Regions from separate parts of the Actinomadura rugatobispora genome, predicted to be linked through region 1. Evidence: riboswitches for the same ligand, from Rfam matches in the RefSeq annotation. Region 1 holds a riboswitch; each other region holds the start of a gene.

Region 1 (7,587 bases):
GTGTCCGCCCGCCGGCGACGACCGACACCTCCTCGGCCCGCAGGCGGGACGGTCCGGGGCCGTTCACCGTGCCGCCCTCCGTCTCATCAGCCAAAGGAAGAAGGGGCCGCCGACCAGGGCGGTGAGGATGCCGACCGGGATCTCCTCGGGGGCGGCCAGGGTCCGCGCGGCCAGGTCGGCGGCGATCAGGAAGGCCGCGCCCAGCAGCGCGGCGGCGGGCAGGGCGCGGCGGTGGTCGGCGCCGACCAGCAACCGCACCACGTGCGGCATGATCAGGCCGACGAAACCGATCGAGCCGCTGACCGCCACCATCGTCCCGATCATGAGGGCGACCAGCACGAACAGCGCCGCGCGGAAGCGGTGCACGTCCAGGCCCAGGGCGGCGGCGGCCTCCTCCCCGGCCAGCAGCAGGTTCAGCGGGCGCGACAGCCCGACCAGGACCGCCGTGCCCGCCAGGACCACGGTCGCGGGGATCCACAGCACCGTCCACGTGGTGCCGGCCAGCCCGCCGAGCATCCAGCGCAGCGCGGACTCGGCGGCGCGCGGATCGTCTGAGGTGATGACCAGGTAGCTGGCGACGGCGTACAGCACCTCGGCGGTGGCCACGCCCGCCAGCACCAGGCGCACCGTGGTCATCCGGCCCCCGGACCGGGCCAGCGAATACACCAGGATCAGCGCGAGCAGGGCCCCGCCGAAGGCGGCCAGCGGCAGCGAGAACATCCCGAACCAGGTCAGGTGGAACACCACCACGAGCACCGCGCCGACCGTGGCACCGGAGGAGACCCCCAGCAGCATCGGGTCGGCCAGCGGATTGCGCACCAGGGCCTGCAGCGCCGTCCCGCACACCGACAGCCCGGCGCCGACCACGCCGCACAGCAGCACCCGGGGCAGCCGCACGTCCAGCACGATCGTCTCGCGGACCGGCGACCAGACCGGCTCGGCCAGCACCGGATGCAGCCGGTGCAGCAGGATCCCCCAGACCTGTCCGGGCGGCACCCGCACCGACCCGGCCGCGATCCCCGCCGTGGCCGCGACCAGCACCAGCGCCGCCAGCAGCGCCAGCACCAGCGGAAACGGGACGCGGGCTCGGCGTCGCACGGCCGCCGTGCCCGCAACGCTCCCGGTCGCGGGCCGGTCGGCGACGCCGGTCACGCGAAGCGGTCCGGGTGCAGCTGCCGGGCCAGCGACTCGACCGCGGCCGCCACCCGCACACCGGTCACCGTGGACGACAGCGGCAGCACCGCGAACCGCCTGTTCCTGATCGCCGGGACGTCCTTGAGGGCCGGGTTGCTCAGCAGGAACCTCTTCTTGTCCTCGGCGGACCGGTCGCCGTAGTCGTAGATGAGCACGACCTCGGGCGCCCGCTCGGCGAACTGCTCGAAGGAGACGTCGCCGTACGCCTTCTTCACGTCGGAGAACAGGTTGGCGCCGCCCGCCAGCCGGATCATCTCGTCGCCGATCCCCGCCCCGCCCGCGGTGAACACGGTCTTGTCGCCGCTGTCGTAGACCGCGACCTTGACCGGGGCCGCGCCCGACAGCCTGCCCTCGACCCCCGACAGGACGGTGCGCAGCGAGGCGATCCGCCGCTCGGCCCGGTCCGGCACGCCGAAGATCCTGGCGACGGTCCGGATCTCCTCCTCGACCGTGGCCGTGGTCACCGGCCCCTTGGGGCACTCCTCGATGTTGAGATGGGTGTCGATCCCGGCCTTCTTCAGGACCGCGCGGCCCCGGCCCTCCTTCTCCTCGAACGTGCTCGCCCACCCGCCGTAGACGAAATCGGGCTCGGCCGACAGCAGCGCCTCGAACGAGGGGTACTCCTCAGAGATCACCTTCACCCGGTCGTAGGCGGCCTGGAACTCCGGTAGAACCTTGTCGTCGAGGTAGCCGGTGCCGACCATCGACTTCTCCAGCCCGAGTGCCAGCATCACCTCGGTCGCGTGCTGGTTCAGCGACACCGCCCGCTGCGGAGGCCGCTGATAGGTCGTCGTCACCCCGCAGTTGGCCACCGTGACCGGGAAACCGGACGGCACCGCGCCGCCCCGGGCGCCGCCGGCGCGCTCCGTACCGCCGCCGCACCCCGCCACCAGCAGCACCGCGCACAGCAGCGATGCCAGCACCGGTGGCACCCGGCACGCTGCCGGGCCTGACGAGCCCATGGGCATGTCGCCCTCTCCTCTCTGGGGAGATCCGCCCCAGGTCCTTCGAGGAGGCGACCGCGTGAGTCTCCTGGCTCTCGGGTCGAAGCTCGTCCCGGCCTTCCCACCCGCGGGCGCGGGCAGTGGCGTGGTTCGGGATCCGCTCGCCGATCACAGTGGCGGGACCGCGCCGGATTCGCACCGGCTTCCTCGTTCCGCCGTCGCCTACACCGCACATGGTGGCACATGCGGCACCTGCACAACAGTCGCAATAACGACAAGTACCGGAACCGCCGCGGGGACCCTCTCCACGGCACCGATTGGCGCGACTGGTCTAATGTCAGCGCAAAGGCGACGGGGACCAGGAAGCCGGTGTGATTCCGGCGCGGTCCCGCCACTGTGACCGGGGAGCGAACCCCCTCGCACGCCACTGCCCGCGTGAGCGGGTGGGAAGGCCGGGGGCCAGCGACGATCCGGGAGCCAGGAGACTGACCCGTCGCCGGTCCGCCGGAAGGGGGCGAGGACACCCCCGGGAAGGATCCGATGAACGGTCATGCCCCTGAACGGGCCGGCGAAGGGCGAGGGGGGCGGGCGGTCGGCAGGCGCACCCTGCTGGCCGGGAGCGGAGCGGCGCTCCTGTCCCCCGCGCTGCTCACCGGCTGCGGCGGGAACGGCGACGGCGGCGGCACGAACCGCTTCCGCGCCGCGTTCGCGGCCGGCGGTTCGCAGGAGACCCTCGATCCCCACGTCGCGCCCAACTTCGTCGACCAGGTCCGGGCGAAGGCGCTGTTCGACACGCTCGGCACCTACAACGACGACATGTCGGTCCGTGAGCGCCTGGCCGAGTCCTGGGAGAGCGATGCCTCGGGAACGCGCTGGCACATCCGGCTGAGGCGGGCGCGGTTCCACGACGGCCGTCCCGTCACCGCCAGGGACGTGCTCTACAGCTACCGGCGGGCGGCCGCCCCGGAGACCGGTTCGCCCTCCCAGCAACTGCTGTCGGCGATCGACTTCGGTGCCAGCCGCGCTACCGGGGAACGCACGCTGACGCTGGCGCTCGAGCGGCCCGACTTCACGTTCCCCACGGCGTTCGCCGGCCCCGGCACGGAGATCGTCCCGGAGGGCGCCACCGGCTTCCGCGCACCGGTCGGCTCGGGTCCCTTCCGGTACGTCTCGTTCACTCCGGGCGGGCCCGCGCTGTTCAGGCGCTGGGAGGGGCACTGGGCGGGCGCGCCGTCCATCGCCGAGCTGGAGATCGTGCCCGCCAACGAGGAGTCCACGCGGGTCAACGCGCTGCTGTCCGGGCAGGTGCAGTACGCGGCGGACCTGTCGGGGGCCTCGGTGAACCGCCTGAATGGACGGCGGTCGACGCGTCTGCTGACCGTTCCGCGGGCCACGGCGCAGCAGATCCTGCTGCGCACCGAGCGCGCCCCCTTCTCCGATCCCCGGCTGGTCCAGGCCGTGGCGCTGGGCATCGACCGGGAGGCGCTCGTACGGATCGCGCTGGCCGGTCACGGCGAAGTCGGCAACGACCTGTTCGGGAAGGGTCTGCGCGGCTATCCGCCCGACCTCCCCCAGCGCGCACGCGATGTGGATCGCGCCAGGGAACTCGTGCGCGAGGCGGGCGCGGAGGGCCTGGCCGTCACGCTGGAGACCAGCGCGGTCGACGCGGCGTGGGAGCCTGCGGCCAGCCTGATCGCCCGGCAGCTCGGCGAGGTCGGATTGCGGATCACGCCGCGCGCGCTCGCCGCCACCACCTACTTCAGCGAGATCAAGAAGCGCGGTGTGGCGGCGTTCAACACCACCTCGACGCTGCCGCTCTCCGACTTCCTGGAGCAGCGCATGCGCGGCGGGGCCGCGCGGAACATGACCGGGTTCCGTTCCGGACGCTTCGACGACCTCCTCGAACGGGCGCGCACCACCCGCGACGAGAAGCGGCGGCAGGACCTGCTCGCCCGGGCCCAGCGGATCGCCCGGGACGAGTCCGGCCTGCTGGTGTGGGCGTTCTCCGACGCCAACGACGCGATCTCCGCGTCGGTGCGCGGGCTGCGCGCGGCCCCGCCCAACTCCGGCGACTGGGCCCGGTTCGACCGGGTCGCCCTCGGCTGAGGTGCGCCGCTACGCCGCCGGCAGGTGCCTGCTCGCGGTGGCGCAGTGCCTGGCGGTGCTGGTCGCGGTCTTCGCGCTCGGCACGCTGCTGCCGGGTGACACCGCCGACGTCCTGCGGGGCGAGCACGGCACGCCGGAGCAGGTCGCCGCGCTCCGCGAGGGGCTCGGACTGGACGAGCCCGCCTGGCAGCGGTTCGGGCAGTGGCTGGGCGCGCTGTTCGCCGGCGACCCGGGCAGGTCTCTGATGACCGGCGTCCCGGTGAAGGAGGAGATCGGGCGCCGCGTGCTGGACTCGGCGGTGCTGGGCCTGCCGGCGCTGGCCGCCGTGATCGTGCTGGCGCCGCTGCTGGGCGTCGTCACGGGCCTGCGCGAGGGCACGCGGCTCGACCGGGTGCTCAACGCGGTCGCGGTGCTGCTGCATTCGGTGCCGGAGTTCGTCCTGGGACTGCTGCTGGTCGCCTCGTTCTCCCTGGCCGCGGGGCTGCTGCCCGCCACCGCCGTCGGGCTGGAGGGGGCGGCGCTGCTCGCGCACCCTTCCGTGCTGGTGCTGCCGGTGACGGTGCTCGCCGCCCGCCACCTGTGCGACCTGGCGCGGCAGATACGCGCCGGGATCGCCGCCCAGCGGGACGGGCCCGTGGCCGAGCACCTGAGGCTGCTGGGCCAGCGCGAGCGGACCGTGGTGCTGCGCCATGTGGTCCCCAACGCGCTCGGCCCGGCCGTCCAGCAGTTCGCCCGCTGCGTGGAGGGGCTGCTGGGCGGGGCCCTGCTGGTGGAGTCCCTGTTCGGCGTCCAGGGCTTGGGGACCGGCTTCGTCGAGGCCGTGCAGAACCGGGACGCGCCGCTGGTGCAGACCTACGCGCTGCTGTTCGCCGGGACCGCGGTCGCGGTTCACCTGGCGGCCGATCTGGTGTCCACCGGCTGGCGCCGCGCAGGGAGGTGACGGCATGACCGCCCGCCTCCGGGGCGTGCTGGAAGGGGTGCTGCTGGGGTTCCCGATCCTGGTGGCGCTGGCCGGGCCGCTGGTGGCGGGCCCGGTGGACGCGCCCCTGTCCGGCGCCGCGGCTTCGCCCTCCCTTCCGCCCGGCGGGGGCCATCCGCTGGGCACCGACGTGCTGGGGCGGGACATGCTGGCCTTGGTGCTGCGCGGCGGGGTCTCCGTGCTGGGCACCACGGCGGGGGCGCTGCTGCTCGGTTACACCGCCGGGGTCCTGCTCGGCCTGCTGGCCGCCGGGTCGCGCCGGCCGGTGGACGAGGCCGTCATGCGCACCCTCGACCTGCTGCTGGCCTTCCCGGGCCTGCTGCTCCTGGTCACCCTGGCCGCCACCGACCGCAGGCAGTGGTACTGGCTGGTCGCCGCGGCCGGCCTGCTGCAGATCCCGCCCATCGCGCGGCTGGTACGGGGAGCGGCCCTGGCGCCCGCGTCCCGCACGACCGTGGAGGCACTGCGCATGCAAGGGCATCGCTGGGCCTACATCCACCTGCGCCACCTGGCCCGCGAGGTCGCCGCTCCGATCGCGACCGACGCAGGCACGCGCTTCTCGGTGGTGCTCTACCTGCTGGCCTCCGCGAACTTCCTCGGCCTCGGGCTGCCCTCGTCCTCGCCGGACTGGGCCGTGCTCATCGAACGCAACAGCGACGCGATCTTCGCCCAGCCCGCCGCCGTGCTCGTTCCGGCCGCACTGCTGATGTCCCTGTGCGTGGGCGGCAACCTGCTCGTCGACCACGCCCTGGCCCGCAGGAGGCTCATCCCGTGACCGGCACTCCGCTGCTGCGGATCGAGCGCCTGTCGGCGCGCGTCCACGGCACAGACCTCCGGCTGCTGCAGGACATCGACCTGACCGTGTCCGCGGGCTCCGTCGTCGCGGTCGTCGGCCCGTCCGGCAGCGGAAAGACCACCCTGGGACTGGCGGCGCTCGCCGCCGCCCGCGCAGGCATACGGCTGGACGGCCAGGTACTGCTGGAGGGCACCGACCTGCTGCCTCTCCCCGAGCCCCGCCGCCGGGCCCTGAGAGCCGGCACCGCGGGCCACCTTCCCCAGCACCCGGAAATCGTGCTCGACCCGATCCGGCGCATAGGAAGCACTCTCGGCGAACTCGCCGCGCTCCAGCACCGCGCGCGGCCGGCCCGCGCGGCGGCCGTGGACGCGGCGCTGGCAAGCGCGGGACTGCCGGAGCCGGCGCTCGCCCGCCGGCTGCCCCACCAACTGTCCGGCGGACAGCAGCAGCGCGCGGCCCTGGCCTCCGCCCTGGTCACCGGCGCCCGTCTCCTGGTCCTGGACGAACCCACCAGCGGCCTCGACCCCATCACCGCCACCGCCCTCGGCCACCGCCTGCGCGCCCTGGTCGCCGGCGGCACCGGCATCCTGCTGCTCAGCCACGACCTGCCGTTCACGCGGATGCTGGCCGCGCAGGTGGCGGTGCTGGAACAAGGCCGCATCGTGCGGCAGGGCCCGGCGGCACAGGTGCTGGGCGGACCACGCGCCACGGCAGCCCACGGCATGCCGAACGCCGGGGCCGAGCCGGCGGCGGCTCGTGGCGACGGCGTCCAGGCGATCGCCGTGGCCGTACGCCGCCGTACCGGGACGTCCCCGTTGCCGGGACCGGTGACGATGTCGTTCCCGCCCGGCAGCAGGACCGCGCTGATCGGCCCGTCCGGCGCGGGCAAGACCACCTTCGGCCGCCTCCTCGCCGGACTCGTCCCGTCCGGCTCGGGGCGCCTCGCGCACAACGGCGTCCGGCTGCCGGCCCGGATCCAGCGCCGGAATCCCGCCCAGCGCAGGACCGTCCAGTACGTCCATCAGAACAGTGCGGACTCCTTCGAAGGGCACCGGCCGCTGCTCGGGCAGATCGCCGCCGCCGGACGGCTGCTGCGCGGCATGAGCGCGCAGGACGCCGAAGCCGAGGCGCACGTGATCGCGACGCGGCTCGGTCTCGACGACGACCAGCTCGCCAGGACTCCGGGCCGGCTGTCCGGCGGCCAGCTCCAACGCTGCGCACTGGTCAGGGCGTTGATGGCCCGGCCCGCACTGCTGGTGTGCGACGAGGCGACGTCGGCGCTGGACGCCCTGGCCCGCGAACGGGTCCTCGGCGCACTGCCGGACCTGCTCGCCCCGTCCGCGACGGCGCTGCTGTTCATCACCCACGACCTCGCCGCGGTCAGGGAGATCGCGCACACGGTCGCCGTCTTCGACGCCGGGCGCTGCGTCCAGCACGCTCCCACGGCCGAGTTCTTCCGGTCGCCCGCCCCGGGAGCGCCCACCCTGCTCGTCCGGTCCGCGAATGCGCACAGCGACGCCTGAGGCCGTTCGGAAGGTGCAGAATACGAGGCGACGCCCACCGGACCG
Region 2 (7,587 bases), 3.7 Mb from region 1:
AGTGGTTCTTTCAGCGCGGTGCGCACGTGATCAGGCTCCAGACGCCCTGGTGCCCGGTCGTCTGCACGGCCCGGCGGAAAGAGAGGCGTTCGGTCCGCATCACGGCGGCCGGGCTCATCCACGGCTGCCTGGACAGCAGGACCCAGTACTTCGGATCGATCTACGCGGACCGGGAGCAGCGACGGCGGCAGCTGGGCCGCGCCCTGGACGCGGCCGGCGCGTCCTGTGCCGGTTCCGGCATGCGGGTCGCCGTTCTCAGACGAAGGGAGAACACTGCACGTGATTGAGACCGAGCGGCGTTTCCGGCTGAATGCGCCCGAGACCGAAGCGCTGAAGAGCGCCATCGAGTTCTCCAGCCCGATCCGGCTCACCGACATCACCTTCGGCCCGCACGGCGCCCAGTCCATGGACAAGGACGGCTGGATCGTCCGGCTCCGTCTCAGCGGCGACAAGGCGCGGATCGAGCACAAGAGGAAGCTGCCCGACAGTCGCTGGCAGGAGATCGGCCTCGCCGTGGACGCGCCCGGCTCGGCCGTGCGCCTGCTCACCGCGATGGGCCTGCGGCCGGGACTGCTGATCCGGCGGCTGCGCAGTGCCTCCACGTTCAAGGGTGCCGAGCTGGCCCTGGACGACCTGGACGGCCTGGGCACGTTCCTCGAGGTGGAGTTTCCCAGAGAGACCGCAGGCGACCGGACGCTGCACGAAACGGTGGCAGGGCTGCAGGCGCTCGGCGTGTCGCTCACCACGCCGGCACCCCCTTACGGCGACCAGATCAACGCGGCGATCGAGCAACGGGAGGAGTTCGCACACGAGCACGACCGCCGCATGCGCGAACTGCTCACCGAACTCGGCGGTGACCCGGCGGTCGCCGTGTTGACGAAGACGCACGCGACGCGGTCGGCACCGTCCGGCCCCCGGGAGAACTACGAGCGGGCGCTGAGGAACCGGGGGATGTCGTACTGCCGGTACTCCTCGTACCCGGTCGGCGCGGTGGCCGTCGCCGCCGACGGGCGGATCTTCGATGGCTGCAGCGTCGAGAACGGCTCGTTCGGCCTGACGATATGTGCGGAGAGGGCGGCGTTGACCGCGGCGGTGCTCGGGGGATCCGCGAGCACCGCCGGCCGCGAGATCACCGCCATCGTGGTCGCCGGTCCCGACGGGCGCTCCTGCTCGCCCTGCGGAGCGTGCCGCCAGTTCATCGCCGAACTCGCGCCGGACGCGGACGTCACCTTCTGGTGGGAAGGCGAACTGGTCACGGTGAGCGCCCGCGACCTCATGCCCATGGGCTACGTATACGAGTGACCCGTCAGTCCTCTGCTTCGAGGTCGCCCTCCAGTTCCAGGTACTGGGCGCGGAGGCGGTTCAGGACGTCCGGGTCCGGCTCGGCCCACAGGCGGCGCTCGGCGGCCTCGAGGAGGCGTTCGGTGATGCCGCGCAGCGCCCACGGGTTGGACTGCTCCATGAACTCCCGGGTCTCGTCGTCGAAGACGTACTCCTCGGCGAGGCTCTGGTACATCCAGTCGTCCACGACCCCGGCGGTCGCGTCGTACCCGAACAGGTAGTCGACGGTGGCGGCGAGTTCGAACGCGCCCTTGTAGCCGTGCCGCCGCATCGCCGCGATCCAGCGCGGGTTCACCACGCGCGCCCGGAACACGCGGTGCGTCTCCTCGGCGAGGGTGCGGGTCTTCACCTGGTCGGGCAACGCCGAGTCGCCGACGTAGGCGGCGGGGCTCTTCCCGGTGAGGGAGCGGACCATCGCGACCATGCCGCCGTGGTACTGGAAGTAGTCGTCGGAGTCGACGATGTCGTGCTCGCGGGTGTCCTGGTTCTTGGCCGCGACCGCGATGCGGCGGAACGAGGACTCCATGTCGGCGCGGGCCTCGCGCCCGTCCAGGCCCCGGCCGTAGGCGTAGCCGCCCCACACCGCGTACACCTCGGCCAGGTCGGAGTCGTCGCGCCAGTTGCGGGCGTCGATCAGCGGCAGCAGCCCGGCGCCGTACGCGCCCGGCTTGGACCCGAAGATCCGGGACGTCGCGCGCCGCCAGTCGCCGTGCCGGGCGTGGTCCTCGGCCGCGTGCCGCCGCAGGTGGTTGGCCTCGGGCGGCTCCTCCAGATCGGCGACGGCCGTGATCGCGTCGTCGATCAGCGCGATGACGTGCGGGAACGCGTCGCGGAAGAAGCCGGAGATGCGGACGGTGACATCGATCCGTGGCCGTCCCAGCTCCTCGGCCGGGACGATCTCGAACCCGGTGACCCGGCGCGAGGCGTCGTCCCAGACCGGGCGGCAGCCGATCAGCGCCAGCACCTCGGCGATGTCGTCGCCCTGCGTCCGCATCGCGGAGGTGCCCCAGACGGTCAGGCCGACGCTGGACGGATACTCCCCGGTGTCCTCCAGGTGCCGGGCGATCAGCGAGTCGGCGAGGGCGACGCCGACCTCCCACGAGTTGCGGGACGGGATCGCCTTCGGGTCGACCGAGTAGAAGTTCCGGCCGGTCGGCAGCACGTTCACCAGGCCCCGGGTCGGGGACCCGGACGGCCCGGCGGGCACGTACCCGCCGTCGAGCGCGTGCAGCACCGCGCCGATCTCCCCGGACGTGGCGTCCAGCCGCGGCACCACCTCCGCCGCGCCGAACTCCAGCAGCCGCACCACGTCCGGGATCTCCCGCCCGAACACGCCGTCGCAGACGGTCTTGGCGCCCGCGACGTCCCAGCCCGCGGCCTCCATGCCCTCGACCAGCGTGCGCGCGAGCCGCTCCAGGAGGTCGACGGCGTCGGAGGCGGTGCGGGCGGGGCCGTCGGCGAGGGCGGTCAGCGCGGACAGGTCGGCCTCGACCCGGCGGCCCGGGTCGGCCAGCAGCGCCTTCTCGTCCAAGCCGAACTCGGCGGCCAGCACCGCGCGCAGCCCCGGCATCGCGCCCGCGACCCCGCCCCACACCTGCGCCGCCCGCAACACGGCCAGCACCAGGTTGACGCGCGCCTCGTCCACCGGCCGCCGCCCCAGGATGTGCAGGCCGTCGCGGATCTGCACGTCCTTGATCTCGCACAGGTACCCGTCGATGTGCAGGATGAAGTCATCGAACTGCGACTCGTCCGGCATCTCGTCCTGGTGCAGGTCGTGGTGCAGCTGGGCGGCCTGCACCAGCGTCCAGATCTGCGCCCGGACGGCCGGGAGCTTGCCCGGATCGAGGTCGGCGACGGTGGCGTACTCGTCCAGCAACTGCTCCAGCTTGGCCAGGTCGCCGTACGACTCGGCGCGCGCCATCGGCGGCACCAGGTGGTCGACGACGGTGGCGTGGCCGCGCCGCTTGGCCTGCGTGCCCTCCCCGGGGTCGTTCACGATGAACGGGTAGATCAGCGGCAGGTCGCCGAGGACGGCGTCGGGGGCGCAGCCGTCCGACAGCCCGAGGCCCTTGCCGGGCAGCCACTCCAGCGTGCCGTGCTTGCCCAGGTGGACGACCGCGTCCGCGCCGAACTCCTCGTCCAGCCAGCGGTAGGCGGCCAGGTAGTGGTGCGACGGCGGCAGGTCGGGGTCGTGGTAGATCGCCACCGGGTTCTCGCCGAAGCCCCGCGGCGGCTGGATCATCAGGATCACGTTCCCGAACCGCAGCGAGGCGAGCACGATGTCCTCGCCGTCCACGTACAGCTCGCCGGGCGGCTCGCCCCAGTGCTCCCGGACGCCCTCGCGCAGCGGCCCCGGCAGCGCCTCGAACCAGGACCGGTAGTCCTCAAGCCGGACCCGCGACGGTGCCTGGCTCAACTGCTCCTCGGTGAGCCACTCCACGTCGTGGCCCCCGGCCGCGATCAGCCGGTGGATCAGCGGGTCGCCGTCGTCGGGGTCGCGCCACAGCTCGTCGTCGCCGCCCAGGTCGTACCCGGCGGCGGCCATCTCCCGCAGCAGCCCGACCGCGGACACGGGCGTGTCCAGCCCGACCGCGTTCCCGACCCGCGAATGCTTGGTCGGATAGGACGACAGGACGACCGCGACCCGCTTCTCCCCGTTCGGCCGGTGCCGGAGCCGGGCGTGCCGCACCGCGATCCCCGCCACCCGGTCCGCCCGCCCCGGATCGGCCACGTACACGGGAACGCCGTCCGGGCCCTCCTCCTTGAACGAGAACGGCACCGAGATCAACCGGCCGTCGAACTCGGGAATCGCGACCTGCATGGCCGCGTCCATCGGCGTCAGCGCCCCGTCCGACGCCTCCCACACCGCCCGGCTGGAGGTCAGGCACAGCCCCTGGACGACCGGCACGTCCAGCCCGGCCAGCGCGCCCGCGTCCCAGGAGTCCTCGTCACCGCCCGCCGACGCGTCCGCCGCGACCGCGCCGCCCCCGGCCAGGACGGTCGCGACCAGCGCGTCCGCCCGTCCCAGCAGCTCCAGCAACCCCTCCTCCGCACCCCGCAGCGACCCGCAGAAGACCGGCAGCGCGTTGGCTCCCCGCGCCTCGATGCGCTCGCACAGCACGTCCACGAAGGCCGTGTTCCCCGACAGCTCGTGCGCCCGGTAGAAGACGACCCCCACCGTCGGGCGGCCCGGCTCCACCCTGGGCTCGCCGTGCAAACCGTACGATGGCATCGGAACCGGCGGCGCGAACCCCTCACCCGTCAGCAGCACCGTGTCGCTGAGGAAACGGGCCAGTTCCCGCAGGTTGGTGACACCGCCCTCGCGCAGGTAGTCCAGCGCCTCCGCCGCCACTCCGGCCGGGACGGTCGACAGCGCCATCAGCTCGGCGTCCGGATCGGCCTCCCCGCCCAGCAGCACCAGCGGCAGGCCCAGCCCGCGCAGCCGCTCCACGCCCTCCGGCCAGGTCTTGCGCCCGCCCAGCAGCCGCACGACGGCGACGTCGGCGCCCTCGGCCAGGGCCGCGAGCTCGTCGAGCCCGATCCGGACCGGATTGGCGGTCACATATCCCGCGTCCGCCGCCCGCGCGGCGAGAAGTTCGGTGTCGGCCGTGGACAGCAGCAGGGCACGCATCATCGGCAAGCCTCCCCCGGGGTCTCCGCGCCCCGGCTCGGTGAAGAGGTCGGCGACGGCACGGAGTCTCCTGGCTCCCGGATCGGCGTCCTCCCCCGGCCTTCCAGCGTCTCCGCCGTGGCCCTGAGCGAGAGAGGACTCCCCGGTCACAGTTGCGGGACAGCTCCGGATTCACACCGGATTCCTCACCCGCCGTCGCCCGCCATCGTAGCCCGCGCCCCATATGCGAAGTCAGCACCCCTAGGCGCGGGCCCGCTGCTTCTCCCGGACGCGCCGGAACACATGATCGAGGCCGCGCCGCTCCTCGAAGTACACCCCGAGCAGGTAGGGCTGCCAGCCGCCGTCCCGGTGCGGCACATGCAATGGGTGCACCTCGCGCTGGGGGTCCGCACCCAGTTCCTCCAGGCAGCCGCCGCACAGCGGGCGGGGCCGGGCCTCCTGGCCGTACACCGCGGTCGCGGGTCCGTGCAGGGGGTTCAGCCAGCAGAACGGCACGTTCCCGTCCACGGGGACGCCGGTGTCCAGCACCATCCGCGCCACCCGGCACAGCACGACCGCCACGAAATGATCCGGCCAACCGCCCGTGTACGCGACCGCCCGGGGTGCCAGCTCCTTCGTGATCGTGTCGGCCGCCTCCAGGCACGCGACCGCCTGCTCCCGCGCGGGCCCGCCGGGAACCCCGGCCTCCAGCCGCTCCCGCAACGCGTTTCGCTCCTCCTTGAACCGCCCGCGCAGCTCCCCGGAGCCCAGCTTCTCGAACGGGCTGTACGGGGTCTTTCCTCGCACCACCATGACGATCTTGCGCAGCACCCACAGCAGGATGATCATCAGCACGCCGAGCACGACCCCGACGATGATCGCCCCGTCCCGCAGGCCGGTCCAGAACGGCTCCTCCAGGAGCGCGGCGCCCTCCGTCGCCTGGAGATGCAGCATGAACCCGGCCAGGCCCACCGCGATCAGGACGACCGCCAAGCCGACCATCCCGCCGTACCAGGTGCCCCGCACCTCATCGGTCCGCTCGGTGGCGAACCCGCGCCGCCACACCGGGACGTACCCCGCCACCAAGGCGATCAGCAGCGGCACCCCGCCCACCGCGACCCCGGCGAACCGCCGGTACGACTCCAACTCCTGCGCGTCCAACGCCCGTCACTCCCCGATGTCGCGCCGCCCTGGACCGCAGGCTACGCGCCTGGACGATCAAGGAGGGACAAGACCGCCCGAACAGGTGCGTCCGGGAAATCCCTGGGTAGGGGGACGGCATGTCCACCCAAGCGGTCCCTCCCGCGACCGACCGTCCGGTCGTCGGGTCCTACGGCAAGTACGAGGGCGCTCAGCGAGCGGTCGACTTCCTGTCCGACGAGAAGTTCCCGGTCGAACGAACGGCGATCATCGGCTCCGACCTGAAGATGGTCGAGACCGTCCTGGGCCGCCTCACCAAGGGCCGCGCCGCCCTCGCCGGCGCGGGCAGCGGCGCCTGGTTCGGCCTACTGGTCGGCCTCCTGCTCACCCTGTTCACCGCCAACCACAGCGACGTGTTCGGGCTGCTGCTCGGCGGCGTCCTGTTCGGCGCCGTCTTCGGGGCGGTCTTCGGCTTCATCGCCCACGCCGTCACCGGCGGCCGCCGCGACTTCACCTCCCGCAGCCAGATCGTCGCCGGCCGCTACGACGTCGTCGCCGACGCCGAGGTCGCCGAGGACGCCAAGAACATGCTCATCAAGCTCGCCTGGCGCGAAGACTGACCGGACGCGATCCCACGACGGCCGAGCACCCTCCGACCTGTGAATTCCTGGGGAATTGCGGTTCCGGGGCAGGATCGTTGGATTGTCCGCTTGCTCCCGGGTCCCCATCCGCTGACCACCGTTCCGATTCTCCGCACGGCTCGAACCGGTTGACCGCCTACTTTGCGGCTCGTCGTGGCTTTTGGGCTCCTGGGCCGTAGGTTGGGGTCGGGTCTTTGGCGGTTTGGAGCCGTTGCCAGCGGATGTGGGCCGGAGGTTGCGGGTTGCTGGTTGAGGGTGCCGTGGTGGCGGACCGGTATCGGGTGGCCGAGCTGCTGGGTGAGGGCGCCATGGGCCAGGTGTGGCGAGGCGAGGACCTCCGGCTGGACCGGCCGGTGGCGGTCAAGGTGCTGCAACCGCATCTGATGCACGGCTCCCTCCGGGAGCAGGCGCTGGCCCGGTTCGAGCGGGAGGGGCGGGCGGCGGCGCGGCTGGCGCACCGCAACATCGCCGTCGTCCATGACGTCGGCGAGCATGACGGGCTGTCCTATCTGGTGCTGGAGTTCCTGCACGGCCGTGATCTGAAGAGCCTGCTGCGCGACCATCCCGGCGGGCTGCCGATCGAGGATGTGCTGGAGTACGGGGCGCAGGCCGCCGAGGGCCTGGCCGCCGCGCACGCCGCCGGGATCGTTCACCGCGACGTCAAGCCCGCCAACCTCATGCTCAGTGGCGACGGGACGGTGAAGGTCTGCGACTTCGGTATCGCCCGGCTGCACGGCGCCACCACCGGCCTGACCGGCGATGCCAGTATCGGCACCTTGGCCTACATGGCGCCCGAGCAGATCATGGGGCAGCCCGTCGACCACCGCGCCGACCTGTACGCCCTCGGCGCCACCG
Region 3 (7,587 bases), 3.5 Mb from region 1:
GCCGCCCGCGCCGCCCAGCTCGGCGTGAAGCTGGTCACGCTCGACGAGCTGCTGGCCGAGAGCGACTTCATCACCGTCCACCTGCCCAAGACGCCCGAGACCCTGGGGCTGATCGGCGACCGCGAGCTGCACCGGGTCAAGCCCAGCGTGCGCATCGTCAACGCCGCCCGCGGCGGGATCGTCGACGAGGAGGCCCTGGAGCTGGCGCTCAAGGACGGCCGGGTGGCCGGGGCCGGCATCGACGTGTTCCGCACCGAGCCGTGCACCGAGAGCCCGCTGTTCCACCACGACAACGTGGTGGTCACCCCGCACCTGGGCGCCAGCACGCACGAGGCGCAGGAGAAGGCCGGCACCCAGGTCGCCCGCTCGGTGAAGCTGGCGCTGTCCGGCGAGTTCGTGCCGGACGCGGTCAACGTCCAGGGCGGCGCGGTCGCCGAGGACGTCAAGCCCGGCCTGCCGCTGGCCGAGAAGCTGGGCCGGATCTTCACCGCGCTGGCCGGCGGCGTGCCGGTGCGGCTGGACGTGGTGGTCCGCGGCGAGATCGCCGAGCACGACGTCAAGGTGCTGGAGCTGGCCGCGCTCAAGGGCGTGTTCGTGGACGTGATCGAGGAGGCGGTGACGTTCGTCAACGCCCCGCTGCTGGCCCGCGACCGCGGCGTCGAGGTCACCCTCACCACCTCCGACGACAGCCCCGACTGGCGCAACGTGGTCCAGGTGCGCGGCACGATGACCGACGGCTCGGTGGTGTCGGTGTCCGGCACGCTCACCGGCCCCAAGCACACCGAGCGGATCATCGAGGTCAACGGCTACCAGATGGAGCTGGTGCCGACCGAGCACATGGCCTTCTTCGTCTACTCCGACCGTCCCGGCATCGTCGGGGTGGTCGGGCGGCTGCTCGGCGACGCCGGGGTCAACATCGCCAGCATGCAGGTCGGCCGGGACACCAAGGGCGGCCGGGCGCTGATCGCGCTGACCGTCGACTCCGGCATCCCGGTCCAGCTGCTCGACGTGATCAAGAACGAGATCGGCGCCGACACCGGCCGCCGCGTCGACCTGGACGGCTGATCCGATCGGGCACCTCGTCCGCCGCCGTGATCCCGCTCGCCGGGGTCACGGCGTCGTCGTCTCGGCATGTGAGAAGTTCGGCCACGGGTCAGGACAGTGCCGGGGACGGCGGGTACCGTGAAAGCGAGATGCGGCACTTCGTAGTGATCCTTCGCCGCCGCGACGGGGCCCGATAGGCGGGCCAACCCCGTCGCGGAGTCCGGCACTGGCCGTAAGCCCTGTGATCCATCGCCGCTCTTTTCCCGTGAAGCTACGGAGCCTTTCCATGCGCACCCTGAACTCCCACCCCCTGTCCGCCACGCCCGACGACGCCGACGAGGAGGCCGCGCGGGCGCTGCAGACCGCGCTGGACCGCCGCGACAACGGCGGCCGTCCCGCCGGCTGACCCGCGTGTCCCCGCGCCCCGTGTCAGCGCGCCCTGGTGCGATCATGGGGACATGACGGCGGAACCCACCGTGGAACGGGCCGGAGCCCGCGAGGTCGCCTCCGCGCTGGCCGGCGCCGCGGCGCTCGGCCCGTTCTTCGAGATCACCACCGATCCCGCCGAAGAGGCCGACCCGACCTGGCGGCCGCTGCCCGAGCTCGACACCGCTCGGCTGCTCGAGCTCACCGGCGCCTACGCGGACCGGCTCGGCACCGCCGAGCGGCGGGTCGCCGCCTCGATCCTCTTCCAGGGCCTCGCCTCGCGGCTCTGGTCGCCGATGGTCGCGGCCGCGGCGCGCGGGATCGTCCCGGACCTGTCCGGCCTGCACTGGCGCTGGGCGCCCGGCGCGCCGATCGCGCTGTGGCTGGCCGACCCGTCCGGCCACCGGGCCGCGACCCCGGCCGAGGGGGCCGCGCTGGTCCACCGCGAGGTCGTCGAGCGGCAGCTGCGCCCGCTCCGCGCCACCATGCTCGGGTTCGTCCGGCTCGCCGACGGCCTCCTGTGGGGCAACGCCGCCTCCGCCCTCGCCGGGACGCTGCGCGCCGGAACCCTTGACGCCGGGCTGGCCGCGCCGGTGCGCTCCCTCCTCCACGAGCTGTTCGCGCACGAACCCCTCAAGGGCACGGGAACCTTCGACCGGCGCGGCTTCGTCCGGCGCAGCTGCTGCCTCTACTACCGGGTGCCGCCCGGCGGCGAGATGTGCGGCGACTGCGCGCTGTGTTCCTGAGTCCCGGCCTACGGGGCTCGCCTGGCGGCTCGCCCCTTACCGGGCCTTTGGCGAGCGCGGCATCGCTTCGCGATCTGGCCGGTGACGCTCGCCTCCGGCATCGCCTCACCGCCCAGGTAACGCGCTCGCGCGGTGCCTGGGGCCACGTCGAGACAGGGCCTAGGCCGCCGGGACGGGCTCGCCCTCCGCCCGGGACGGCGCGCTCCGCCGGAACGCCCGCTCGGTGAGGGCGCCGAACAGCAGCCCCAGCGTCGCCCACAGCACCACCTGCACGCCCAGCGAGGCGAGCCGGAAGTCCCACAGGACCGCCGCGGGGAAGCCCTCGGCCACCGCGTCGGGACGCGGCGTCAGCCGGAACACCACTGCCACCACCAGCGCGAATCCGGCCGTCGAGGCGATCGCGGCGTTCCACGAGCCCAGCCGCGGCGCCAGCCGGCCGAACACGATCACCGCGGCGACCGTGGCCAGCACGCCCAGCGCCACCATGCCGAAGTACAGCGCCGTGCGCCCCCCGATGGTGTCGGGGTTCCCGACCGCCGGGGGAGTGGGCGGGTACTTCAGGAACGGCACCAGCACGACCGCCGTGAACCCCAGCAGCGCCACCAGGCCGGACGTGGCGCGGGCGCCCGCCGTCCCGATCCGCCCGAGGGCGAAGGCGAACGCGATGGAGAACAGGCCGCCGACCGCCGCCCCGTAGAACGCCATGGCGGTGATCAGCCCGATGGTCTGCTGGACCGTCCGGCTCACCACCTCCTCCTCCGCGTGGCCGCCGTGCCCGGCGCCGTGCGCGGCGTGCTCGGCGGCCGCCTGGGACTCCTCGAACGCGATCGCGTTCGCCACCTGGGGCTCGCCGTAGATCCAGGCGATCAGCAGCCCGGCCGCCGCCGCGACCAGACCGACGATCATGCCGCGGACCAGCAGGGACCTCATCATCAACGGGTCCCCCGCCTCAGTGGCAGGGGAAGCCGAGCAGATGACGGCCGTCGTGGGTGAACTCGTGCACCCAGGTACCGCCGACGAGGGAGGTGGCGCCCTGCTCGGCGCCGACGAAGTAGAGCAGCGCGGCGCCCAGGACCAGCGCGAACACCGCCCAGGGCAGGATCTCGCGGACGGGCACGCGGTGCGGGACGGGAAGGGCGGCCGGAGACGGCGCGGCGGCCTGCGTCGGGGGAACGGCGGGCTGGGCCATTGGGGATCTCCTCACGGGGTGCACTCGCCCCGGTACGGGAGGACGACGGGTCAGTCTCCTGACTCCCAGATCATCGCCTCTCCCGACCTTCCAGCCGGCGGGCCGTGGTCGCGTGCGGGAGAGGCTCCCTGGTCACAGTGGCGGGACCGTCCTGGAATCGCACCAGGTTCCTGCGCACCGTCGCCTCATATGTGAACTTGTCGCCCTGAGGGTCCCCTTTGACCGGGCTCCGCGTCAAGTCTCCGGCTCGCCACGCCGGTGCATGCACGACGTGAAAGAGGGGACACCGTTCGTATCTCCCCCCGCTGGAGATACGGACGATGCCCCCTCCTAAGCCGGCGGCGGTGTGTTTCGGCCGGCCGCCGCCGGGGCGTACAGGTCGCCCGTCCCGGAAGGGCTGGCATGCCGTCCGGGAAAAGCTCCCTATATCGAGGGTCCAACAACGGGAGGCGGGCCACATGAGTAGCCCTTACTCAATTCGCCGCGGGGGCTCCGGCACGGCGACGTACGATCCTGGTGTGCGTACCTCCTGGCCGTTCACCGGCCGTGCGTCGACGCTCGACGAGGTGGGCTCCCTGCTGAACGCGCGGGCCACGCGGGGCGTGGTGGTCGCGGGGGACGCGGGGGTCGGCAAGACCCGCCTGGTGAACGAGGCCCTGGAACGGCTCGAACCCGACCGGTTCACGGTCGTGCGGACCGGCGGCACCAGCGCCAACACCGGCATCCCGTTCGGCGCCTTCGGGCACCTGCTGCCGGTCGAGGACGTCGCGACGACCGTCGTCAACCCCCTGCGCTGGGCCACCGAGGCGCTGCGCGGCCTCGCCGAACCGGCCCCGCTGCTGGTCGCGGTCGACGACGCCCACCTGCTCGATCCCACCTCGGCCGCCCTGGTGCACCATCTCGTCCTGCACCGGGAGGCCCGGGTGCTGGCCACCGTGCGGACCGGCGCCGCCGCCCCCGACCCCGTCACCGCCCTGTGGAAGGACGACCTGGCCCGGCGCCTCGACCTGGTGCCGCTGACGAAGCTGGAGAGCCAGGCCGTTGTGGAGGCCGCGCTCGGCGGGCAGCTCGGCACCCCCACCGCCCGGCGGCTCTACCACAGCACCCGGGGCAACCTGCTGTTCCTGCACGAGCTGGTGCTGTCCGGGCTGGCCGAGGGACGCCTCGCCCAGACCCGCGGCGTCTGGCACTGGGACGGCGATCTGCCGCTGAGCCCCCGGCTGCGCGGGCTGATCGAGACACGGCTGGCCGCCGCCGGCGAGGCCGAGCGCGAGGTCCTGGAGTACGTGGCGCTCGGCGAGCCGATCGGCGCAGCGACGCTGGCCGAGCTGACCTCCGAGGACGCGGTGGAACGGGCCGAGACCCGCAGTCTGGTCGCCTCCTCCGCCACCGGGCGCCGCCTGGAGGTCAGGACCGCGCACCCCCTGTACGGCGAGGTCGCACGGGCCGCCGCGGGCCCCGGACGGGTCCGCGACCGCCTCACCGCGCTCGCCCGGACGCTGGAGGGCACCGGGATGCGCCGGCACGGCGACCTGCTGCGCGTCGCCCTCTGGCACCTGGACGCCGGCGCCCCCGCCGGGCCTGATCTGCTCCTCGCGGCCTGCGGCCAGGCGTTCATGCTGCACGACATGGACCTGGCCCTGCGCTGCGGACGGTCCGCGCTGGCCGCCGGCGTGGACGCCGCCGCGACCGTCCGGATCGCTCCCGTCCTGCTGCTGGCGGGCCGGCACGACGAGGTCGAGGCCCAGCTGTCCAGGGTCGCCGCCGAGCCGATGGACGAGGCCACCCGCACCGGCGTGACCTGCATGCGCTCGTTCAACCTCAGCATGGGCCTGGGCGAGCAGGAGCGGGCCGAGGCCCTGCTGGACGACGCCGCCGCGCACGCCACCGCCCCGGCCTTACGGCAGCAGATCCAGGCGTACCAGGCCGTCGGCCGGGTCTACTCGGCCCGGTTCGCCGAGGCGGAGCCGCAGCTCGCCGAACTGCGCGCCGCCACGGGCGTCCCGCCCGAGGCCGCCGGTCTGGCCGGCGGCGCCGAGGCCCTCCGGCTCGTGTTCACCGGCCGGTTCGACGAGGCCGTCGCCATGGCCGACGAGGCTTTGGACGCCTCGGCCGAATGGCTGGAGCACATGCCCAGCCTCGTGGCGACCTACAGCGACGCCCGCGCCGCAGCCTCCCTCTGGGCCGGCGACCTGGCCGCCGCCGACTCCTACATCGCCTACGGCGAACGCCTGTTCACCGAGGAGCACCTCTCGCCCGTCGCCGCCACGACCTCCCGCACCCTGCGCGTCGAGTGGTGCCTGCTGCGCGGCGACATACGGCGCGCCGTCCGCTGGGCCCACGAGGCCGTCTCCCACGGCACCGGGGCGCTCTGGGCGCTGTCCGGCCACGGCCACGAGATGCTCGCCTACGCCGCGTCCGTCGCCGGGGACGCCGCCACCGCGACCACGGCCGTGCGCAAGGCCCAGCGCCGCCGCATCCCCGGCGGGCGCATCTTCCACTTCCGCGCCGACCTCGGCCGCGCCTGGATCCGCGCCGCCTCCGGCGACGTCGCGGGCGCCGCCGCCATCGCCCTGGACGCCGCCACCCGCTTCGAGGAGCGGACCCTGCGCCCCTACGCGATGTTCGCCCTGCACGACGCCGTCCGCCTCGGCGCCGCCGCCCAGGCCCGCGACCGCCTCGCCGACCTGGCCGAGCACACCGACGGGCCCCTCGTCCGCCTCTGCGCCCGCCACGCCGACGCCGCCGCCAGACAGGACCCCGAAGCGCTCGACGACCTCTCCAAGGCCTTCGCCGACCGGGGCATGACCCTCTACGCCGCCGAAACCGCCGCCGAGGCCGCCCGCGCCCACGAGCGGCACGCCCCCGGCTCCCGCGAGGCCAACGCCGCCGCCACCCGGGCCTGGCTCCTGGCCGGAAACTGCACCGGCGCCCGCACCCCCGCCCTCTCCGGCCTGGCCGCCCCCGAACTCACCACCCGCCAGCTGGAGATCGCCCGCCTCGCCGCCGCCGGGCTCGGCAACCGCGAGATCGCCGAACGCCTCGTCCTGTCCGTCCGCACCGTCGCCAACCACCTCCAGGCCGTCTACGACCGCGTAGGCGTAACCGACGTTTCATTGTGGGGCAAGGAGTGAGGCGGCCGGCGTGGTGCCGGTGGGGTGTCAGGGGTTGGTGAAGAGTCTCGCGAGGGACTCGCGGTCGCTGGTGCCGAGGCGTTCGTAGATCATCACCAGGTGGTTGCCCACGGTGCGGATCGAGATCGACAGGCGGTCGGCGATCTCCCTGTTGCTGAGGCCCTGGGCGGCCAGCCGGGCGATCTCGCGCTGGCGGGACGTGAGCTGCGGCGCGGCCAGGGAGGTCAGCGCGGGGGTCAGCGGGTTGCCGCAGCGTTCGGCGAGCGTCCGGGCGCGGGCGGCGGCCGACCCCTGGGCGGCGGCCTCCGCGGCGTACAGGAGCATGCCCAGCGCCTCGAACGACTCCGAGGCCGTGGCGAGCGCCTTGGCGTCCCGGGCGGCGGCCGCGGTGGCGTGGTGGGCGCACAGAGGGGCCAGGGGGCCGTCCATCTGGGACGCCAGGGCCGTCAGGCGGGCGGCGGCGCGGTCGGCGGCACCCAGGCGGACGGTGTCGTGCAGCGCGAACATCGCGTACCCGCGCAGTCCGCGGGCCTCGGCGTCGTCGGCGGCGGCCAGCGCGGCGGACACCGCCTCGCCGGTCTGACCGCGCGCCGCCAGCACCCACGGGCGGGCCAGGGCCAGGGAGAACTCCACGCCGTGCCAGGCGGGGCGGGCCAGGTCCTCGGCCCGGCGCAGCGCCTCCTCCGCCTCGCCGGCCCGGCCGCGCTGGGCCTCGGCGGAGGCCAGCTCGCCGAAGCACAGCCCGGCGAACATGGCCGAGCGGCCGCCGATCCGGGCCGCGCCGTCCCGGGCCCAGCGCACCGCCTCGGCCAGATCGCCGCGCAGCCGGTGCAGATGGGCCCGCCAGCCGCAGAACGAGGCCTCGACCCGGTTCCACCGGCCGAACTCCTCGACCAGGTCCAGGCCCGCGGCCGTCGCCGCCAGTCCCTCGCCGACCTCGCCGGCGAACAGGTGCGCCACCGTGCGGGCCTGGGCGAGCACGGGCATCACGATCGGGACCTCGTCGCGCCAGCGGGCGCGCTCGTCCATGGACGCCGCGGCGATCGCC
Region 4 (7,587 bases), 2.0 Mb from region 1:
CAGGGGGCCTCGGGCTCGTCCCGGACGCCGGTGAGCCAGGTGTCGCGCGGCGGGACCCGCTCGGCCCGCACGGAGTCCCGCAGCACCTTGCGCATCGCGCGGTGCAGCGCGTCCAGGTCCTTCTCGTCCAGGTCGGCGGCGCCGCGGAGCGGGTTGACGCGGGCGCGCCAGCAGATCTCGTCGGCCAGCAGGTTGCCCAGGCCCGCGATGAGGGACTGGTCGGTCAGCGCCGTCTTGAGCCTCGCGCGCCGGCCCGACAGCAGCTCCCCGAGGCGCCGCCGCGTGACCTGGAGCGCGTCCGGGCCGAGATCGTCCAGCGTCCGCTGGGCCTGCGCCCGGTCGGCCGCGAGGTGGACGCCCTGGAGCTTGCGCATGTCGCGGAAGCGCAGCTCGCCGTCGTCAAGGCGCCACGCGACCCGGTCGTGCGGGTGCCTCGCCTCGCCCGCCGGATGCCAGGACAGCGAGCCTGTCATGCCGAAGTGCAGCATCAGCACGGGCCCCTCGGCCGGAGCGAGCAGCCATTTGCCGTGCCGTCGCGGATGCTCGAAGCGGTGCCCGCGCAGGGCGTCGCCCAGCCCGCGCTCGCCGACGCCGCGCAGGACGCCCGTGTCGTACACGCGCACGGACCTGATGGGCTCGCCGGCGTGCTCGTCCAGTACCCGGCGGAATCCCTCCACGTCAGGGAGCTCCGGCATACGGTCGGCGTACCCGCCGGCCGCCGTTCAACCCCGGGCGGGGGTCAGGCCCCGGTCATGAAGTCCGCGACCAGCTCGGCCGGGTTGGCGGCCTCGGTGAGCTCGAACATCTCGTCGGGGGCGAACATGTCGTAGAGGATCACCGGCACCGGGCGCCCCAGGGCCTTGACGATGCGGCCGTCGGAGTGGAGCCGCGCGGCCAGATCGACGCACAGCTCGTGGAACCGCCGGTCGAGCCGCTCATCGCGCCCGTCGCGCTCGTCCTCGGACAGGTCGTCGCCGTCCTCGTACCAGAGGCCCTGGTCGGCCGCCTCCCGCCGGTGCAGTTCGGCGCCGGCCGGGTCGTGCTCGGGATCGTGCCCGGCGATGCGGACGCCCTCCAGTCCGGACGGCGGGAAGTAGGCGTAGCTCCAGCGCGCCTCCCACGGGCCGGGCGGGTTCGGCGCGGCGAGCACCGCCGCCACCTCGGCCTCGGTGTTGTAGCCGACGGCCAGGTAGGGGAACCGGGCGTCCTGGTCGACGCTGTCGATCCGGAAGGTGACGCAGTAGATCCCCGGCCCCGCGTCGCCGGGAAACTCCTCCAGGGCCCGCAGCGTCTCCTGCTCCATGTGCCGCCGGAAGGTCGTCGGGGGTGTCGCCATGCCGGAACTCTAGTGCCGGACGATCAGCGGCTGTCGCGCCTCGCCTGGCGGCGCGCCCCCATGGCCTTGCTGGACGCGCGCTGCTTGGGCAGGACGGGCTGCGAGGGCGCGCGGTCGTGCGTCTGGGATCGCATCCTGCGCCCGGCGGTGTCCTCCGGGACGGCCCGGGCGGGGCCGGGGTCGCGGCCCGCGCGGGCGTTCCGGAGCCGCTCGGCCTTGAGGTCGGCGGCGCTGCGCCGGGCCGCCTTGGCCACGTAGCGGCTCACCCGCGCCAGCGCGTCCTCGAACACCTCGGCCTTCTGGGCGTTGCGGGTGTTGCCGGGCCGGGCGGCGCCGCGTCCGCCGACCTCCTCGACACGGGACGCGGCGGCCCGCCGGTACTGCTTGACGTGCTTGTTGCGGGCACGCCGGACACGGTCGTGCACCTCCAGAAGATCGTCCTCGCCCAAGTCCTCCAGGCGCTCCCGCTCCGTCTCGCGGACCAGGGCCTGCTCGTTGTCCGTCATCGAGTTGATCAGCGCCTTCATCGCGCCCCCCTCGGGATCCACCGGTATGGCCGGTCCTGCCCACCGGTGCCGCGTCCACACCGGGACGACCCGTTTTCGGCCCGCGCCGGACGCGGCGCCTATACTCCGCCGTGCGGATGGTTCACCCGTCCCCGGTGGAACGGGGCGGGTGTCGTAAGAGGGAACCCGGTGGGAATCCGGGACTGCCCCGCAGCGGTGAACGGGAACGACCGCCGTCTATGGCACTGGGCCGCACCGGCCTGGGAAGCGACGGCCAGTAGGACGCGACTGCGACAGCAGGCGCGGCGCCCGTGAGTCCGAAGACCTGCCTCCGCCCGCGCGCCGGCCGGCGCGCGGTGGTCCGTGGCTCCGCGGGAGGGCCCGGGACGCGGCGGCGCGCCCGCCGCGCTCCGCCCTTCCGTGTCGCCGCGGTGATGGCACGCGAGGGAGAGACGCCATGAACACGACCGTGCTCGGCTACCCGAGGATCGGCGGGCGCCGGGAGCTGAAGAAGGCCACCGAGGCGTACTGGGAGGGCCGCGCCGGCGCCGCGGAACTCGCCGAGACGGCGGCGGGCCTGCGCCGCGAGACCTGGGAGACGCTGCGCGAGGCGGGGGTCGGCCTCATCCCGTCCAACACCTTCTCGCTGTACGACCAGATGCTCGACACGTCCGTGATGGTGGACGCGGTGCCCGACCGGTTCCGGCACCTGCGGGGGCTGGACGCCTACTTCGCGATGGCGCGCGGAGCCGAGGGCGTGGCGCCGCTGGAGATGACCAAGTGGTTCGACACCAACTATCACTACATCGTCCCTGAGGCCGGGCCCGGTACCCGGTTCCGCCTGGCCGACGGCGCGCGGGCCAAGCCGCTCGCCGAGTACGGCGAGGCCCGCGCGCTCGGCATCGAGACCCGGCCGGTGCTGGTCGGCCCGCTGACCTACCTGCTGCTGTCCAAGCCCGAGCCCGGGGCGCCGGACGGCTTCCGCCCGCTCGACCTGCTCGACTCCCTCGTGGAGGTGTACGCCGAGCTGCTGGAACGGCTGGCCGGGGCGGGCGCGGAATGGGTGCAGCTGGACGAGCCCGCGCTGGCCGCCGACCGCACCCCCGGCGAGCTGGCGGCGCTGCGCCGCGCCTACGACCGCCTGGCGGGCCTGCCGTCCCGGCCGCGGCTGCTGGTGAGCACCTGCTTCGGTGAGATCGGCGAGGCGCTGCCGGTGCTGGCGGCCACCCGGGTCGAGGCGATCGGGCTCGACCTCGTCGCCGGGCCGGGCAACCGGGAGGCGCTGGGCGCCATCGGCGGCATCGGCGCCAAGACCCTGGTCGCCGGGGTCGTGGACGGCCGGAACGTGTGGCGCGCCGACCTGAACGCGGCCATGGCCGGCTGCGCCTCGCTGCTGGGCCTGGCCGCCGAGCTGGTGGTGAGCACCTCCTGCTCGCTGATGCACGTCCCCCTCGACCTCGACGCCGAGACCGGCCCGGACGGCGGCGGCCTGGACCCGCGGCTGGCCGGGCGGCTGGCGTTCGCCCGGCAGAAGGCCGGAGAGGTCGTCCTCATCGGCAGGGCGCTGCGCGAGGGCCGGGACGCGATCGCCGGGCACCTCACCGGGCCCGCCCCGGACGGGGAGTTCGTCAACGCCCGGGTGCGGGCCAGGCTGGACGCCCTCGGCGACGGCACCGCTCGCCGCGACCACGCCGAGCGCAGGCGGGCGCAGCTCGACCTGCCGCCGCTGCCCACCACGACGATCGGCTCGTTCCCGCAGACCGCCGGGGTGCGGCGCGCCCGGGCCGACCACCGCGCGGGCCGGATCGACGACACGGCCTACGAGGCCGTGATGCGGACCGAGATCGACCGGGTGCTGGCCCTCCAGGAGGACATCGGGCTGGACGTCCTCGTGCACGGCGAACCCGAACGCAACGACATGGTGCAGTACTTCGCCGAGCGCCTGGACGGCTACGCGCACACCGTGCACGGCTGGGTCCAGTCGTACGGCAGCCGGTACGTGCGCCCGCCGATCCTCTTCGGGGACGTGTCGAGGCCCGAGCCGATGACCGTCCCGTGGACGACCTACGCCCAGTCCCGCACGACCAGGCCGGTCAAGGGCATGCTCACTGGTCCGGTCACCATGCTGGCCTGGTCGTTCGTCCGCACCGACCAGCCCCTGGCCGAGACCGCCCGCCAGGTCGCGCTGGCCCTGCGCGAGGAGATCCGCGACCTGGAGGCCGCCGGCATCCGGGTCATCCAGGTGGACGAGCCCGCGCTGCGCGAGCTCCTGCCGCTGCGGCGCGCCGGGCACGCCGCCTACCTGGACTGGGCGGTCGGCGCGTTCCGGCTGGCCACCTGCGGCGCCGCCGCGTCCACGCAGATCCACACGCACATGTGCTATTCGGAGTTCGGCGAGATCATCGACGCGATCGGCGCGCTGGACGCCGACGTCGCCAGCGTCGAGGCCGCCCGGTCCCGCATGGAGCTGCTGGCCGACCTGAACACCGCCGGTTACCGGCAGTCCATCGGCCCCGGCGTGTACGACATCCACTCGCCGCGCGTGCCCGGCGTGGCGGAGATGGAGGAGGCGCTGCGCCGCGCGCTGCGGGCGGTGGACGCCGACCGGCTCTGGGTCAATCCCGACTGCGGCCTGAAGACCCGCGCGTACGGCGAGGTGGAGCCGGCCCTGCGCAACATGGTCGCCGCGGCCCGCCGCGTCCGGGAGACGCTGGAGGAGCCGGGCGTGCCGCGGAAGTTCTGAGTCCGGGGCCGCCGGGCCCCGGGCCCGGCGGCGCCGGTCACCGGCACGCCCGGACTTGCAAGCGGGCGTGCCGGTTCGGCAAGTTGGAGGCATGGACGAACTGGACGACGTGCTGGCCGCGGTGGGGCCGCGCCTGCGGGAGCTCCGCCGCGGGCGCGGCGTCACCCTGGCCCGCGTCGCGGAACTGACCGGCATCTCCGAGAGCACGCTGTCCCGGCTGGAGAGCGGCCGGCGGCGGCCCAACCTGGAGCTGCTGCTCCCGCTGGCCCGCGTGTACGGGGTCGCGCTGGACGAGCTGGTCGGGGCGCCGCAGACCGGGGATCCGCGGGTGCACTTCAGCCCGGTGCGCCGGCACGGGCGGACGTTCATCCCGCTGACCCGGCGGGCCGGCGGGCTGCAGGCGTACAAGATGATCATCCCGGGGCAGGACGGGACGGCCGTGCCCGATCCGAAGACGCACGAGGGCTACGAGTGGCTCTACGTCCTCGACGGCCGGCTCCGCCTCGTTCTCGGCGACCGGGAACTGGTCATGAAGCCGGGGGAGGCGGCGGAGTTCGACACCCACGTCCCGCACTGGATGGGCGCCGCGGACGCCGGGCCGGTCGAGCTGCTCATCCTCTTCGGCAGCCAGGGCGAGCGGGCCCACGTGCGCGCCCGTCCCGCCTGAGCCGGGCGGGCGGCGCGCGCCGGTCACGCCGGGGCGGCGGACGGCAGGAAGAGCGCGGTGACCGTGGCGATGACGCGGGTGGTCGCGAACGTCGCGGTCCCGGCGCGCAGCCTGCGTCCCGCACGCGTGGGGGAGATGGTGACGTCGACCCATTCCCCCTCCCGCGCGGTGCCGAGCAGGTCGCACGACAGGTTGACGGTGATCAGCGGGACCGGGGGATCGCTGCGGGTGGCCAGGGCCCGCCCGATCGCCACGTCGCCGATCGCGGCGATCGCGCCGCCGTGCAGGAAGCCGCGCGCGTTCATCTTGGGCCCGTCGACGGTGAAGCCGACGTGCAGCGGATCGGTGGGGTGCTGCTCGAAACCGCCGATGGCGGTGAGCAGCGGGCTCGGGCGCTCCCACGGAACGAACCCCGGCCGCCCCGCCCTGTCCTCGGTCATGTCTCCTCCGGAGAGTCGAGGCCGCCCGCACGGGACGACGCCCGGGTGGCGTCGCGGAGACCGTGCAGCGACGCGGTGAAGGTGAGGCGGAAACGGCGGTCGCACTCCTCGGATCCGCCGCCGAGCAGCCCGGACGCTTCGAGGCCGACCAGGCCCTGCACGACGGCGAAGAGGCCGACGGCGACGTCCCTGGCCGCTCCCTTCGGCCGTCCGGGGCCCAGCAGCGCCGCGACCCGGCCGACCACGACCCCGTAGATCGCCTCCGCCGACCGCACGTCCTGCTCGCCGGGGCTGAACTCGGCGAACGGCCGGGAGAACATCACCTCGTACAGCGCCGGGTGCCGGCGGGCGAACGAGCGCACCGCGAACGCGAGCGCGACCACGTCCGCCTCGGGATCGCCGGTGGCCTCCAGGGCCCGCAGGTCCGCGGCGAGCCGGGCGAAGCCCGCGGCGAAGATCGCCCGGATCAGCCCCGGCTTGCCGCCGAACAGCTCGTTCACCGCCGCCAGCGACGTGCCGCCGCCGGCCGCGACGGCACGGGTGGTCACGGCCCCGGTCCCGCCCTCGGCCAGCAGCCGGGTCGCGACCGAGAGCAGTTCGTCCCGCAGCGCGCCCGTGCGCACCTTCCGCCGTCCCACCGGGCCACCGTAACCGATTTCGGATCAGCGATCCAGAAAACGGCGGCCCGGCGGGCCCGGTCAGATGACCAGGCTGAGCGCCATCACCAGGACCAGCCCGCTCACCGAGATCAGCGTCTCCATCACCGACCAGGACTTGATGTTCTGCCCGACGGTCAGCCCGAAGTACTCCTTGACCAGCCAGAACCCCGCGTCGTTCACGTGGGAGAAGAACAGCGAGCCGGCGCCGATGGCCAGCACCAGCAGCGAGGTCTCGCCGGTGTCGAGGGTGGTGACCAGGGGCGCCAGGATGCCCGAGGCGGTGACGGTCGCGACCGTGGCCGACCCGGTGGCCAGGCGGATCAGCACGGCGACCAGCCAGGCCAGCAGGAACACCGACAGCGCGCTGTCGTCCACCCAGTCGGCGACGAGCTTGCCGATGCCGGTGTCGACCAGGGTCTGCTTGAACCCGCCGCCCGCCGCGACGATCAGCAGGATGCCGGCGATCGGCGGCAGCGACCGCTCCAGCGAGGTGGCGATCGCCTGCCGGTCCATGCCCGAGCCGAGGCCGAAGGTGAACATCGCGACGACGACGGCGATGAGCAGCGCCACCAGCGGCGTGCCGAGGTAGTCGAGCACGGTGCGGACGCCGTTGCCCTCGTCCAGGAAGATCTCGGCGAGGGCCTTGCCCATCATCAGGGCGACCGGCAGCAGCACGGTGACCAGGGTGACCCCGAACGAGGGCCGGCGGACGGCGCCCGCGAGGCCGTCCTTCCCCTTGGCGGCGCCCGCGGCACCGCCGTCCTCGGCCTTCCCCTTGACGGCGTCCCCGGCGGGGGCCTGCGCGGTGTCGTACAGGGCGGGGGCGGGGACGTCCACCCAGCGGGCCGCGTACTTGGCGAACAGCGGCCCGGAGACGGCGATGGTGGGCAGCGCGACCAGCACGCCCAGCCCGAGGGTGACGCCGAGGTCGGCCTTCAGGGCGTCGATCGCGACGAGCGGGCCCGGATGGGGCGGGACGAGGCCGTGCATGGCCGACAGCCCGGCCAGCGCCGGCACCCCGATCTGGATCAGCGACAGCCCGGAGCGGCGGGCGACCAGGAAGATGACCGGCATCAGCAGCACCAGGCCGATCTCGAAGAACATCGGCAGCCCGATCAGCGCGCCGACCAGCGCCATCGCCCAGGGCAGGGTGCGCGGCCCGGACCGGCCCACGATCGTGTCGACGATCTGGTCGGCGCCGCCGGAGTCGGCCAGCAGCTTGCCGAACATCGCGCC

What was found. A riboswitch is a leader RNA that binds a small molecule or an ion and turns the genes downstream of it on or off. The one in region 1 is predicted to bind cobalamin.
Region 2: another riboswitch for cobalamin. It lies ahead of cobN (cobaltochelatase subunit CobN); the one in region 1 lies ahead of ACZ466_RS48335 (ABC transporter substrate-binding protein).
Region 3: another riboswitch for cobalamin. It lies ahead of ACZ466_RS32735 (CbtB domain-containing protein); the one in region 1 lies ahead of ACZ466_RS48335 (ABC transporter substrate-binding protein).
Region 4: another riboswitch for cobalamin. It lies ahead of metE (5-methyltetrahydropteroyltriglutamate--homocysteine S-methyltransferase); the one in region 1 lies ahead of ACZ466_RS48335 (ABC transporter substrate-binding protein).

Annotation. Positions count from the first base shown of each region.
Region 1 is NZ_AP029191.1:10,816,288-10,823,874, reverse strand. Features, by position in the region: gene ACZ466_RS48350 (ABC transporter ATP-binding protein) at 1-94, opposite strand, end outside; gene ACZ466_RS48345 (FecCD family ABC transporter permease) at 64-1,152, opposite strand; gene ACZ466_RS48340 (ABC transporter substrate-binding protein) at 1,149-2,117, opposite strand; cobalamin riboswitch at 2,202-2,400, opposite strand; cobalamin riboswitch at 2,462-2,634, shown strand; gene ACZ466_RS48335 (ABC transporter substrate-binding protein) at 2,679-4,244, shown strand; gene ACZ466_RS48330 (ABC transporter permease) at 4,246-5,184, shown strand; gene ACZ466_RS48325 (ABC transporter permease) at 5,189-5,998, shown strand; gene ACZ466_RS48320 (ABC transporter ATP-binding protein) at 5,995-7,542, shown strand.
Region 2 is NZ_AP029191.1:2,064,631-2,072,217, forward strand. Features, by position in the region: gene ACZ466_RS08615 (radical SAM protein) at 1-287, shown strand, start outside; gene ACZ466_RS08620 (cytidine deaminase) at 280-1,302, shown strand; gene cobN (cobaltochelatase subunit CobN) at 1,307-4,975, opposite strand; cobalamin riboswitch at 5,013-5,184, opposite strand; gene ACZ466_RS08630 (Asp23/Gls24 family envelope stress response protein) at 5,213-6,112, opposite strand; gene ACZ466_RS08635 (general stress protein) at 6,232-6,711, shown strand; gene ACZ466_RS08640 (serine/threonine-protein kinase) at 6,975-7,587, shown strand, end outside.
Region 3 is NZ_AP029191.1:7,319,891-7,327,477, forward strand. Features, by position in the region: gene serA (phosphoglycerate dehydrogenase) at 1-1,065, shown strand, start outside; gene ACZ466_RS32725 ((2Fe-2S)-binding protein) at 1,503-2,216, shown strand; gene ACZ466_RS32730 (CbtA family protein) at 2,376-3,149, opposite strand; gene ACZ466_RS32735 (CbtB domain-containing protein) at 3,166-3,405, opposite strand; cobalamin riboswitch at 3,437-3,621, opposite strand; gene ACZ466_RS32740 (AAA family ATPase) at 3,924-6,539, shown strand; gene ACZ466_RS32745 (LuxR C-terminal-related transcriptional regulator) at 6,567-7,587, opposite strand, start outside.
Region 4 is NZ_AP029191.1:391,340-398,926, reverse strand. Features, by position in the region: gene ACZ466_RS01555 (Fpg/Nei family DNA glycosylase) at 1-695, opposite strand, end outside; gene ACZ466_RS01550 (hypothetical protein) at 740-1,336, opposite strand; gene ACZ466_RS01545 (hypothetical protein) at 1,360-1,863, opposite strand; cobalamin riboswitch at 1,963-2,189, shown strand; gene metE (5-methyltetrahydropteroyltriglutamate--homocysteine S-methyltransferase) at 2,300-4,585, shown strand; gene ACZ466_RS01535 (helix-turn-helix domain-containing protein) at 4,677-5,252, shown strand; gene ACZ466_RS01530 (PaaI family thioesterase) at 5,276-5,692, opposite strand; gene ACZ466_RS01525 (TetR/AcrR family transcriptional regulator) at 5,689-6,330, opposite strand; gene ACZ466_RS01520 (GntP family permease) at 6,391-7,587, opposite strand, start outside.